Regions from separate parts of the Erwinia billingiae Eb661 genome, predicted to be linked through region 2. Evidence: predicted binding sites of a transcription regulator. Region 2 holds the regulator's gene; each other region holds the start of a gene.
The links. Region 2 encodes LexA, which represses DNA repair genes until DNA is damaged. Its sites were predicted from a motif close to TNCTGTATGTACATACAGNA; they were not measured.
Positions count from the first base shown of each region.

Region 1: sbmC (DNA gyrase inhibitor SbmC) is a predicted target of LexA. The motif match lies at 1,696-1,715, and genes of this name have one in related genera.
Region 3: EBC_RS10340 (DinI-like family protein) is a predicted target of LexA. The motif match lies at 1,766-1,785, and genes of this name have one in related genera.
Region 4: uvrB (excinuclease ABC subunit UvrB) is a predicted target of LexA. The motif match lies at 1,847-1,866, and genes of this name have one in related genera.

Region 1 is NC_014306.1:3,212,204-3,215,303, forward strand. It holds gene EBC_RS16155 (cytochrome c) at 1-1,097, shown strand, start outside; gene sbmC (DNA gyrase inhibitor SbmC) at 1,207-1,674, opposite strand; gene EBC_RS16165 (LysR family transcriptional regulator) at 1,783-2,700, opposite strand; gene EBC_RS16170 (SDR family oxidoreductase) at 2,800-3,100, shown strand, end outside.
Region 2 is NC_014306.1:369,123-372,222, reverse strand. It holds gene dinF (MATE family efflux transporter DinF) at 187-1,509, opposite strand; gene lexA (transcriptional repressor LexA) at 1,629-2,237, opposite strand; gene EBC_RS03060 (diacylglycerol kinase) at 2,354-2,713, opposite strand; gene plsB (glycerol-3-phosphate 1-O-acyltransferase PlsB) at 2,842-3,100, shown strand, end outside.
Region 3 is NC_014306.1:1,909,672-1,912,771, forward strand. It holds gene EBC_RS10325 (glycosyl hydrolase family 28-related protein) at 1-648, shown strand, start outside; gene EBC_RS10330 (hypothetical protein) at 948-1,145, shown strand; gene EBC_RS10335 (hypothetical protein) at 1,161-1,403, opposite strand; gene EBC_RS10340 (DinI-like family protein) at 1,500-1,745, opposite strand; gene EBC_RS10345 (YgdI/YgdR family lipoprotein) at 1,951-2,175, shown strand; gene EBC_RS10350 (hypothetical protein) at 2,287-2,691, shown strand; gene EBC_RS10355 (MBL fold metallo-hydrolase) at 2,699-3,100, opposite strand, start outside.
Region 4 is NC_014306.1:1,518,964-1,522,063, forward strand. It holds gene bioD (dethiobiotin synthase) at 1-261, shown strand, start outside; gene EBC_RS08445 (ABC transporter ATP-binding protein) at 304-1,023, opposite strand; gene uvrB (excinuclease ABC subunit UvrB) at 1,944-3,100, shown strand, end outside.

The sequences.
Region 1 (3,100 bases), 2.3 Mb from region 2:
CCGCCTGCCATACCGTCGATCCGAAAAAACCGTTCGCCGGTGGCGTTGGCCTGAACACGCCTTTCGGTAAACTGGTTGGTGCCAACATTACTCCCGATCGTGAAACCGGTATCGGCAACTGGAGTTTTGATGACTTCCAGCGCGCCATGTCCGAAGGGATTGGCCACGGTGGCAAGCGGCTATACGGCGCCATGCCGTTCACCGCCTATACCAAAGTCTCCCGCCAGGATAACGCTGACCTGTGGGCGTATTTGCAGAGCCTGCAACCTATCCATCAGGAAATTGAGTCCAACCAGCTGCCCTTTCCGTTTAACGTCCGTACCAGTCTGATTGTCTGGAACTGGATGAACTTCGATAAGGGCGAATTCAAGCCGGATATGAGCAAATCGGCGGAGTGGAACCGTGGCGCTTACCTGGTTGAAGGGTTAGGCCACTGCGGAACCTGCCATACGCCGAAAAACATCCTCGGCGGTGACAAGAACAGCGCGTTCCTGTCCGGCGCGGTGGTCGAAGGCTGGTGGGCACCGAATCTGACCAGCGATGAGCATGCCGGTTTAGGCAAATGGACGCAGGAAGATATCGTCAGCTATCTGCGTACCGGCGTAAACCGGTATGACATCGCGTCCGGGCCGATGGCGGATGCGGTGAAGAACTCGACGCAATACTGGCGCGACGAGGATCTGAAAGCGGTCGCCACCTACCTGAAAGCCACGCCAAAACAGGGCGATGACAAGCCGAGAGCACTGGCCGCAGACGACAGTCGGATGAAAACCGGTGCAACGATTTATGAAGCGAAATGTTCTGCCTGCCATGCGCCTCAGGGCCAGGGCGGTAAGAATATCTTCCCTCAGCTGGCCAATAACCCGCTGGTGAATGCGCCGAACGCCACCTCGCTGATCCATGTGGTGGTTGCGGGCAGCCGTGGCGTGGATACGGATACCCGTCCAACCGCGCCAGCGATGCCTTCGTTTGCCGGCACCCTAAGCAATGAGGAAATGGCCGATGTCATTACCTACGTTCGCAACAGCTGGGGTAATGCCGCATCACCGGTCAGCGCTGGCGATGTGGAGGACCTGAAGGAAGAACTGCGTAAATAGCGTGCCCCGGATGCTTGCTGCAGGGTTAAAACCTGCACGGTAAACCGGCTAAGCCGATTGCAGGGTTCGCAATAAGAGCAGCGTGAGTGATTGCGCTGCTCTTTCATTTTTATTCCGCTTTGCTGACCGGAATATAGAGCTCGATATCCCATTCGCCGCTCTGCGAACCGTCGTTCAGGTAGTGATCAAAACAGGGCCCTTCCGCCATCACATACCCGCTGTCCGGCAGCCACTCATCAAAGAAGGCATACCAGGGTTTGGTGAAATCACCGTCGTTCACATGCACCAGATTCATCGCATAGGTTCCGGCGGGAATGATGCTGAGCCTGGCGCCCTCACTCCCTTCAGGCAGCTCGAAGTCGGTCGGCACGCCGATCACCGTTTCAATTTTCAGCTCTTCCGCTGGCACCGCCCGCGGATTACCGTGATACACGCCCATCCATGGGCCCATCACATTATGCTTGCTGGTCCAGGCCACCAGTTTGTCAAAGCCTTCGGGCGCGGTGACTTCCCACGGGCCCACAAGATGAAAACCGGCTGTTTTGCTCTCTTCACGCTCAACGATTTCAACATTCATCTTCTTGTTCCTCATTAGGATAACTGGTTAAACATACAGTCAGAAGTGTAGATGATCGAGCAAAAAAGCCGCTGAAATGTTGTTTTGCGAGCCAGCCAGCAAAAGACTTTAGTCGGGCCGGGTCAGGCTGAAATCCTGCCACTGCTGGGCGAGCGCCTCGCGCAGATAGTCGACAAACAGCCGCACGCGCGGAGGCTGTTGCTTGCCATTCAACCAGATCGCATGCAGTGGCGCGGCGGGAAGAGGATGGTCAGTGAGAACCTGCACCAGCTTGCCGGATTTGAGGTCGTCTGCCACATCCCAGACAGATTTCACCACGATCCCGGCACCGTGCAGTGCCAGGCCGTGTGCAGCCTCACCGGTATTGACGTGAAAACGGGCGTTGATCTGTACGCTGCGCTGAGATTCCCCGGCGCCAAAGGTCCACTCGGTGACCGGGTTATCGCCAGAGATAATGCAGCTGTGCGCGCTTAACTCCTCCAGTGACAGAGGCTCACCGGCCTGCTGCAGATACGCAGGAGACGCGCAGAGCACGCGCTGATTTGGCACCAGTTCCCGAGCGACCAGCCGGGAATCCGCCAGCGCGCCGTAGCGTATTGCCAAATCGTAGCCGCTGGCCGCCAGATCGATCACCCTGTCGCTCAGGTGAAGATGCAGTTTGACGCTCTGATGCTGTTGCATAAATCGGGTGACAATCGGCGACAGCCAGCGCTGGCCCATACTGTGCGAAGAGGTAATGCGCAAGGTGCCGCTGGCTTTGCCCTGCCTTGATGAGAGCGCACTCTCAATCGAGTCCAGCTCCTGCTGCAGCCGCAGAGCATGTTCGGTAAACACCAACCCTTCGTCGGTCAGCGAGACATGCCGCGTGGTGCGATGAAACAGACGCACGCCAAGCTGCTGCTCCATTTGCGTCAGCCTTTTGCTGACCACAGCCAGCGATAATCCCAGCTGTCGCCCGGCCGCAGAGAGTGAACCACAGGCGACGATGGCGTTGAATAAGGCGATGTCACGGATATCTTTCAGCATAGCGATTCTCAATGTAGCGGCAACAATCCCTTGCAAGTGTTGCATATTCCGTCAAGAAAGCGAGAGGCATAAGCTTGAGGAAAACCTGAGGAGAAGATGATGACTTTTAAACAACAGCAAGTATTAGTGGTCGGCGGCAGTTCCGGGATCGGTGAAGCCATCGCGGCGGCATTCGTGGCTGAAGGTGCCAGGGTGACCATTGCCTCACGCAGTCTGGATAAGCTGCAGGCAGCCGCAGCACGACTGGGAGAGGTCGAAGTTGCCGTGCTGGATACCGCCGACAATCAGCAGATTGAACAGTTCTTTGCTGCGCATCCGGCCTGGGATCATATTGCGATTTCCGCAGCGCAGACGCCGGGCGGACCGGTGAAAAGTCTGCCGCTGGACAGCGCTTACAGCG
Region 2 (3,100 bases):
CACACAGCAGCAACATAAAACGCTGCTTAACTGCTTAACGTACAGATAATTGTAGTAGATGATGGCGAGTTTGCCCGTAATGGCGAAAGATAAAGCCACATTTTTAGCTAAAAGTGACAACGAAAAGTGAAAAAAGGCAGGGAGATCAGCAGATAACGAAGCGGCAGGTGGGTGTAACGAATTATTTCAGCCCGCAAACCAGCTGTTGTTGCGCCAGTGCCTGCGCCAGATGAGCCACAACGTCAACCCACGCAGCAGCAGGAACACGGTAACGGCCAGCCACAGACCATGGTTGCCTAACGACGGCACGGTGAACAGCGTCGCGCCGTAGCCCAGTGCCGCAATCAGCATGCCGTTGCGCATTTCACTGGCGCGCGTGGCACCAATAAACATGCCATCCAGCAGATAACACCAGACACCGCAGACCGGCAGGACAATCTGCCAGAACAGATAGGTGTCAGCCTGCTGCTGCAGTTCGGGGATTGAGGTCAGTAAGGCAACAATATGCGTGCCGGCAAGGCCATAGAGAATTGAAAAGGCCAGTGCCACCAGTCCTGCCTGGCGACAGGCCGCGTGCCAAATCAGCAGCAACCTTTTTGCGTCCTTTGCCCCATAAGCTTCGCCGGAGCAGGCTTCTACCGCATAGGCAAAGCCGTCCAGCGCGTAAGCGGTAAAGGTCAGGAACATCAACAATACGGCGTTGACGGCGACGACCTCACTGCCCAGCCGCGCACCCAATATCGTCAAGGAAACAAAGCACAGTTGCAGCAGTAAAGATCGCAACATAATGTCCCGATTCAGCCGCAGCAGCCGGCCGAAATTGCCCTGCCAGGCGGTTTTCAGCATCGGCAGCGAAATGCCCCGCAGCTTCAGCACCCGCCAGACCATAACCAGCCCAATCGCCAGCGTGACGTATTCTGCAATCGCCGTGGCCGCCGCCGCACCCTGCACGCCCCAGCCCAGCCCCATCACGAACCACAGATCCAGCACGATGTTGACCAGGTTTCCGACAACCAGCAGGATCACCGGCGCACGGGCATACTGTACGCCCAGCAGCCAGCCCAGTAATACCAGGTTGGCCAGCGTCGCAGGTGCACTTAACCAGCGGATATTCATAAACAGGGCGGCCTGATGCAGCACGGCAGGATCGCCACCCACGACAGAGAGCGCCAGGTGGTTAAGCGGGGATTTCAGCAGAATAAACAGCAGGCCAGCCGCCAGGGCAATCAGTAGCGGCTGCATCAGTGCGCGGGCCAGCGCCGGTTTATCACCCGCACCAAAGGCCTGCGCGGTTAATCCGGTGGTGCTCATCCGCAGGAACAGCAGCAGCATAAACAGGAAGCTGGTCGCGGTAGTGCCCACGGCAACGCCGCCGAGGTAGGAAGGACTGTCAAGGTGACCAATGACCGCGGTATCCACCAGGCCCAGTAAGGGCACGGAGATATTCGACAGGATCATTGGCAGCGCCAGCCGCCAGAGTTGGTTATCTGAGGGAGAAAATAATCGCATGGTCATCCACTGTGCGACTGGCTTAAAAGCATCACGGAAGCTGTATATGCCAGTCAATAAGGCATACAGCTTACCAAAAGAGAAACGCGCCGCAAAAGCAGCGCGTTAAGGTCAGGCGTTTACAGCCAGTTGCCGTTGCGGATTACGCCGACGGCCAGACCTTCAATCGACAGGGTCTGCAAGCGCAGATCGACCACGATCGGTTGGAATTCGCCGTTTTCAGGCAGCAGATGCACGATATTGCCCTGCTTCTTGAGGCGCTTTACCGTCACCTCGTCGTCAATGCGCGCAACCACGACCTGGCCGTTACGCACATCCTGAGTCTTATGCACAGCCAACAGATCGCCGTCCATAATCCCGATATCTTTCATCGACATGCCGCTAACACGCAGCAGGAAGTCGGCGCCCGGCTTGAACAGTTCAGGATCCACCTTGTAGTGGCCTTCAATGTGCTCTTCCGCCAGCAAAGGTTCACCTGCGGCGACACGGCCAATCAGCGGCAACCCTTCCTCTTCTTCCATCATCAGACGGATACCGCGAGACGCGCCGGAAACAATCTCGATCACGCCTTTACGTGCCAGCGCTTTGAGATGCTCTTCAGCCGCATTCGGGGAACGGAAACCGAGCTGTGCAGCGATTTCTGCCCGCGTCGGTGGCATGCCGGTCTGGTTAATGTGGTCGCGTATCAGGTCATAAACCTGCTGCTGCCTTGCAGTTAGTGCTTTCATCCCGCCCCCTGGTTGTTTATACAGTCAGCTGTGAGTATATACAGGTATTTGTGCGTTGAAAACCTAAAGATGTGGAAAAAACAGCAGTTTGTCAGATTATGGAAAGCGCGCCGCAATCAGGGAATTAGCAGCATTACCCAGACGAAAACAGCGAGTAGTATCGTCAGCAACACGGCAGCGGAGCCCATATCTTTGGCGCGACCCGATAAAGGATGCATCTCGCTGCCAATGCGGTCGACCACCGCTTCCAGCGCGCTGTTAAGGATTTCAACAATGATCACCAACATCACGGACCCTATCAGCAACACCCGCGTGACGGCGTCCACATCCAGCCAGCACGCCACAATCACCGCGACAATGCCGGCCACCGCTTCCTGGCGAAAAGCCGCTTCGTTTTGCCAGGCGGCGCGTATTCCTTTCCAGGAATAACCGGCGGCATTAATGATACGAGTCAATCCGGTGACGTTATTTGCCATAATCAGGGAACCCTTTGAGATGTTTAACGTCAATGTCTGGGTGGCGCACATTTTGCAACACCACAGATCTCACTGGCGCTTTCTGGTATGCTTGCGGCGCTTTGCTAACAAGAGGCTTCATGGTATCTATGTCAGGTTGGCGTAACTTATATTATAACTTATTGAATTTACCAGTAAAATTCCTGGTAAAAAGTAAAGCGATTCCCGCCGAGCCGGTTTCCGAGCTGGCGCTGGATACATCGCGCCCTATTATGTATGTGCTGCCTTATGATTCAAAGGCCGATCTGCTGGCGTTGCGTGAGCAATGCCGTAAACAGGATCTGCCCGATCCTTTAGATCCGCTGGAAATCGACGGTACGGTTTTGCCACGTCATGTGTTTATCCATG
Region 3 (3,100 bases), 1.5 Mb from region 2:
AACTTTGGCACCACCATGACCGGATCGATGAAAGCCGGCTGGTACAGCGGCTATAAGCTCAGTAACACCTCGGACACCGATAAATGGTATCGCATCGGCAAATTTGTCTTCCCGAAAGCCAATCAGCAGTGGACGCTGGAGATGGTCAGCAAACAGTCGACGGCCAATCCTTCCGGCACCGCGGCCAGCCCGCTGCAAACCATCTCCTCGGGCGTCACCTACCTGAATCTGCAGCGCTGCGTCAGCTCGGTGTGGGCCGATATGTTCCATCGCGGCACCACGGCGGTGGTTGACGTCAAGTATGCGCGCAGCTATCAGAATATCGTCGAGGTTTGGGTGAAGCTGAAAGCGGGCAGTGGCGACACCATGTTTAACGTGCGATCGACCGGGCCAACGCGGTTTGAAGCCGGGGAGTGTTCCTTATTTACACCGGATCTGTCGGAGGTTACCGATCTGACCACCGTCGGCACCGTCACGCCCAACGCGCGCTTAAGTTTCCACAACGGCCTGGCGGGCATCGGCGCCAATGAAAATGGGGTCGTGACCTTAGCGACAACGGAGGCGGCATCCCCGGTCAGCGCGGCCCCGGTGGGGTATATCACCCTTAACGTTAACGGGATAGATCGTAAATTCCCTTACTTCAGCTGAATAGTAGCTTGCTAACGAAAACCGCCTGCTAAGGGCGGTTTTTTTTCGTCTGAGGATTTTAAGCGAACTTTTACAGCTAAAGGGCTGGTAGTCAGTGGCAAAGGGTGAAATAGTGCTGATTCATCACCAGGATTAATCTGTTTTTTGCCGTGATTTTTTCTGATTTGGGCGGATAAAACGCCTTTTTGGTCAAAAAAGCGTAAAAAACGGACGTTTTTACACTCCGGCAGAAATCGGGGGTTGAGATGGCGGAGTGTTGATCCGTAAAATAGGGCCAAAACGCAAATCAGGAGAATTCTGTGTCAGAAGCTGCTTCAATCGAAGATAACCCCAACCGACTGGAAGAAGCGAAAAACATCGCTTTGGGCTGGCGTATTGTTGGCAATATCGAACCGCAGACGCTTGAAGATGCCATTCAAATGCTGCGCGACAGTGCGGCCCATGCCGCGAAAGTTTACGAATTGTTGTATGCGGAAATTGCTCAACGGGCGAAATAGTCCGGCGACTGCGTATTATGCCGTCTGTGCCAGACCCGGAGAGCGAGAGTCACGCCACGCCTCCCAGCATCTTGCAGGATCGATATCACGGTATCCTCGTGACGGATCCATCCCCCGGACAAGGTTGTCCGGCACGGAAATGCAGGTGGCATTATCACGAATTTGTTCCACTTCCTGCTGCGTCAACCCACTGCCTTTTTGCTTTTCAGCGTTCACCAGTAAACTGACCAGTGACGGAATATAAAGTACTGCCATCATCGCATTCCCAATCGTTATGCCCTGGGAACATCTTCGGCTCAGCGGGTGAAAACTTTAGCGATGGACGCGCACAGTGTGAAAAATGCCCACCGTCGTTTAAAATTCTTCTGACACCAGCCACTGATCGGCTTCATCGAACATCTCTTCAATGATCCGCAGCATCACCGACTTGTCACTCTTACTGGCATCGGTTTTCACGCCATTAGCCTGCATCGGTTTTACCTTCACTTCGGCAGCCGGGAAAACGCGTTGAATACGCTTCTCCAGCTCGTTCAGAATCAGTTCCTGCGCATTGGGCAATCCGGCAACGTTGCGCTTATCGTAAGTCAGTTCTACAAACATGGGGTTATCCTGGTTATAAATGCTGGATAAAAATACAGTTAATGTCCGCAACCTTCAATGAAAATTTGCCCTCCAGGAATAAACTGAAAAATGGCCTCGCGCCGCCAATCTGTGAAGCAAACGGAATTCTCCGCAACATTCATCAAATTAACGAAAATCACCAGGCTACACTGCACAGTGTTGAATCCAATGAAGGAAACCTAAAATGAAAAAATTAGCTTGTGCACTGACCTTACTCGCTGGCGGATTGCTGCTGGCAGGCTGTTCCAGCGACCATGTTCTGCAGATGAAGGATGGCAGCACCGTGGTGGTCCAGGGGAAACCTGAAGTCGATAAAGCCACCGGCATGGTGATGTATACCGATGAAAATGGTAAGCAGCAGGCGGTGAATCAGGATCAGATCAAAGAGATGAACTCGCTGAATAATTAATCTCGGCCGGGGATTTAGTAACACTTAAGGCAAACGTGGGTAGCGTCCTGTGGTAGGCTTTCTGACATATAGTCAATGAAATCAGAGAGAATCGCCCGGAGACCGCTGCCCATGTTCCGCACTATCGCCACTGGATGTTTGCTCGTCTGTGCCACCTTTGCTGCACAGGCTAACAACGACACGCCGCCACTCAACACCGAATTTCAGATTACCTGCCCAGGCCGCCCCACGATGACCGTCACCCAGGCGCAATATGGCCTGACCACCCTTATGTGGCCGGGCGATAATTTCCAGATTGCGGCGGGTAATCAGCGTTCCAAAACGGATAACGGGGTAAAGGTGTCGATCGTGCTGTTCCGCAATGGCGATCAGATGGTGGTGAACACCTCAGACGACGACACCTTCTTCTCCTACAGCGGCGTACAAAAGCTGGTGCCCTGTAGCCGCAGTAGCGAGCGTGAAAACAGCGCGGTCGATCTGCAACGTACCGATTCGTCCGGCAACGTTGCCTCCTGATCGCCGGCTAGTCAGGCAGCCGTTGGCGCAGATCCAGCGGCGAACTCTCCGCCTCATCCAGCAACGCCAGCCATTCGCGCATCGTCACTTCCTGCCACGACAAATGACCGGCGGTAGTGCCCATCAACACCACGTCGGGCCTCAGCGCCCGATAGAACTCAATCGACTTTTTCAAATCCGCTTCGTTGCTTTCCGGCACCAACACCGTCACCCAGCGATCGTGTGACATGGTGATGGTGTCGCCAACAAACAGATAGGTTTTGCCAAAGGGTGAGGCATACAGATAGCTGGTGCTGCCCGGCGTATGACCCGGCGTGGGAACCACGTGAAAGCTGCCACAGTGCAGCTCAGCCTGATTGAAGGTGTCGTCAGCTTCGACATACGGGCTGATCGCGCCCAGCGCCTTATT
Region 4 (3,100 bases), 1.1 Mb from region 2:
CAGCTGCCGGTGATTTTGGTGGTGGGCGTGAAGTTAGGCTGTATCAATCATGCGGTGCTGACCGCACAGGCAATTCAGGCCAGCGGACTGCGTCTGGCGGGTTGGATAGCCAATGACATTCAACCGCCGGGAAAACGCCACACCGAGTATCTGGCGGCGCTTAAACAGCGGCTGCCGGCGCCAATGCTGGGTGAGATCCCCTATCTGACGCAGCCAGAACAGTTCGACCAGCTGGCACAGTACGTGCAGCTGCCGTTATAACGGTTAACCCTTCGGGCGGAGTTTCCTCCGCCCACCTTACCGTCAAGACACCGTCATCCAGGTATTGAGCATGCTTTCGTCCAGCTGGGCGACTTTGCCGTGCGCCACGTTGCGGCCCCGATGCAGCAGCAGGAAGTAATCCGCCACCTTACGGATAAACGAAATGCGTTGCTCCAGCAGCAGGATCGTCAGGCCGAAATCGTGATTCAGACGATGGATCAGATTGCCCATCTCCTCTTCCAGCCACGGCGACATGCCTTCGGTTGGCTCGTCCAGGATCAACAGCTTAGGCTGCAACACCAGCGCTCTGGCCAGCGCCAGTTGCTGCTGCTGCTCAATCTGTAAATCACCGCTGCGCTGATGGCGCAAGGAGTAGAGGGCAGGGAACAGGTCATAGACCATCTGCGGAATGGCCCGATGGCGTTCCAGGCCCGCGCCGGCCAGCAGCGCAATCTGCAGGTTATCTTCCACGCTAAGCTGGGAGAAAAGCTGTCGCCCTTGCGGCACATAGCCAATGCCCAGCGCAGCCCGTTGCTCCATCGGCTGCAGCAGCAGATCCTGCGGCGGGCGGTTGGCTTCCTGCCAGGTCATCGAGCCGCTGTTAATCGGCAGATGGCCCATGATGCAGTTGACCAGCGTGGTTTTTCCCATGCCGGGACGTCCCAGTACGCCGGTACAGGTGCCTGGGGCGAGATCCAGATCAACATCCCACAGGATGTGATTTTGTCCATAAAATTGGTTGATTGAACGTAAGCTGAGCATCTGACACTCTCCTCCAGACAGTTTTCGATCGCACCTGGTTGCATCCGCTCTACGTCGTGTGGCAAACAGTCGTCAACGTCTCATGCGAGACGCCTGCGGCTTTGTGCTCCTCGCTCTGGTGTTATGAAAGCGTGAGGCGGTTAGACAGAGTCTTGCAATTGGCAGGCCAACCTGGCAAAAGTCTCAGAAAACGCCCGCCCGCCTGATGATTAGCACCAGTAATTAGTAATAAAACTTAAACAATTGCCCGGGGTAATATTCCGCTGCACTTTGTCAGTGCTATGGACGAATCATTTCTGGTGCAGTTGCCTGTCTCAGTGGCAACCCGCGACTGTCATCAAACTGAAAAAAACGTCGAAATAAGGCTAGCGGCAACGGGGGAAATATGCCTTTCAGGACCATTAATCCTCAAGCGTCAGGCGAAAATAATGCAAAAAAAAATATTTGCGGCCCCGATCGCAGGGCAATGCGGTTTTATACACATCAGACGGCTCGGGCGCTCAAATCAGTTATCCACCATTCCTGTGGATAACCATGTGCATGAGCGTCTGAAAACTTACGGCAGGCGAGAGCGGACGCGGGTTGAGCACGAGTTGACGCGAAACTCATCTCTGAGCGCAAAGGGTGATTTATCAATATGTTAGTTAAAATCAAGCACCCGAAAAATCTCAGTTGCCTGGCTCACCGCATTTTGTCAGTGCTGCTTGACAAATGTTAAAGCGCTTCCTCTTTTGGGGATAACCTGTCCGACCAGCCGCATTGCTGATTGCCCACTGGGCCGGGAAAGGGCAACGCTGAACGCATGAGCAATATCTTGCAAAATTACTGTAATTATATCCAGTCTTTTTTTCTGGTAAATTCGCAGTAGCAGAGTAAAATTAGGATCCTGTTCGCGTCATTCATTACCAGGTAGCCACTCAATGAGCAAAGTCTTTAAACTCAACTCCGAATTCAAACCCGCTGGTGACCAGCCCGAGGCGATCCGTCGTCTGGAAGAGGGGCTGGAAGACGGGCTGGCGCACCAGACGCTGCTCGGGGTAACCGGCTCAGGTAAAACCTTCACCGTGGCCAACGTCATTGCCGACTTAAACCGGCCAACCATGGTGCTGGCACCGAATAAAACGCTGGCGGCGCAGCTGTACGGCGAAATGAAAGAGTTCTTCCCGGATAACGCGGTGGAGTACTTCGTCTCTTACTACGACTACTATCAGCCGGAAGCGTATGTGCCCAGCTCCGACACCTTTATCGAAAAGGATGCCTCGGTAAACGAACATATCGAGCAGATGCGTCTGTCAGCGACCAAAGCGCTGCTGGAGCGACGGGATGTGATCGTGGTCGCCTCGGTGTCGGCCATCTACGGTCTGGGCGATCCTGACCTGTATCTGAAGATGATGCTGCACCTGACCCGTGGCATGGTGATCGATCAGCGCTCTATCCTGCGCCGCCTGTCGGAATTGCAGTATTCCCGCAACGATCAGGCGTTCCAGCGCGGCACCTTCCGCGTGCGCGGCGAAGTGATTGATATCTTCCCGGCGGAATCGGACGATTATGCGCTGCGCGTCGAACTGTTTGATGAAGAGGTCGAGCGCCTGTCGATCTTCGACCCGCTCACCGGGCAGGTCACTTCCGTGGTCCCGCGCTACACCATCTACCCGAAAACCCACTATGTGACCCCGCGCGAGCGCATCCTGCAAGCGATGGAAGAGATCAAAGTGGAGCTGGCCGACCGGCGCAAGGTGCTGCTGAACAACAACAAGCTGCTGGAAGAGCAGCGCATCTCTCAGCGTACCCAGTTCGATCTGGAGATGATGAACGAGCTGGGCTACTGCTCCGGTATCGAGAACTACTCGCGCTATCTCTCCGCGCGCGGGCCGGGCGAAGCGCCGCCAACCCTGTTTGACTACTTACCGGCGGACGGCCTGCTGGTGGTCGACGAATCCCACGTCACCATTCCGCAAATCGGCGGGATGTACAAAGGTGACCGTGCGCGTAAAGAGACGCTGGTTGAGTACGGTTTCCGTCTGCCTTCGGCGCTCGATAACCGCCCAATGAAATTTGAAGAGTTTGAGGCGCTGGC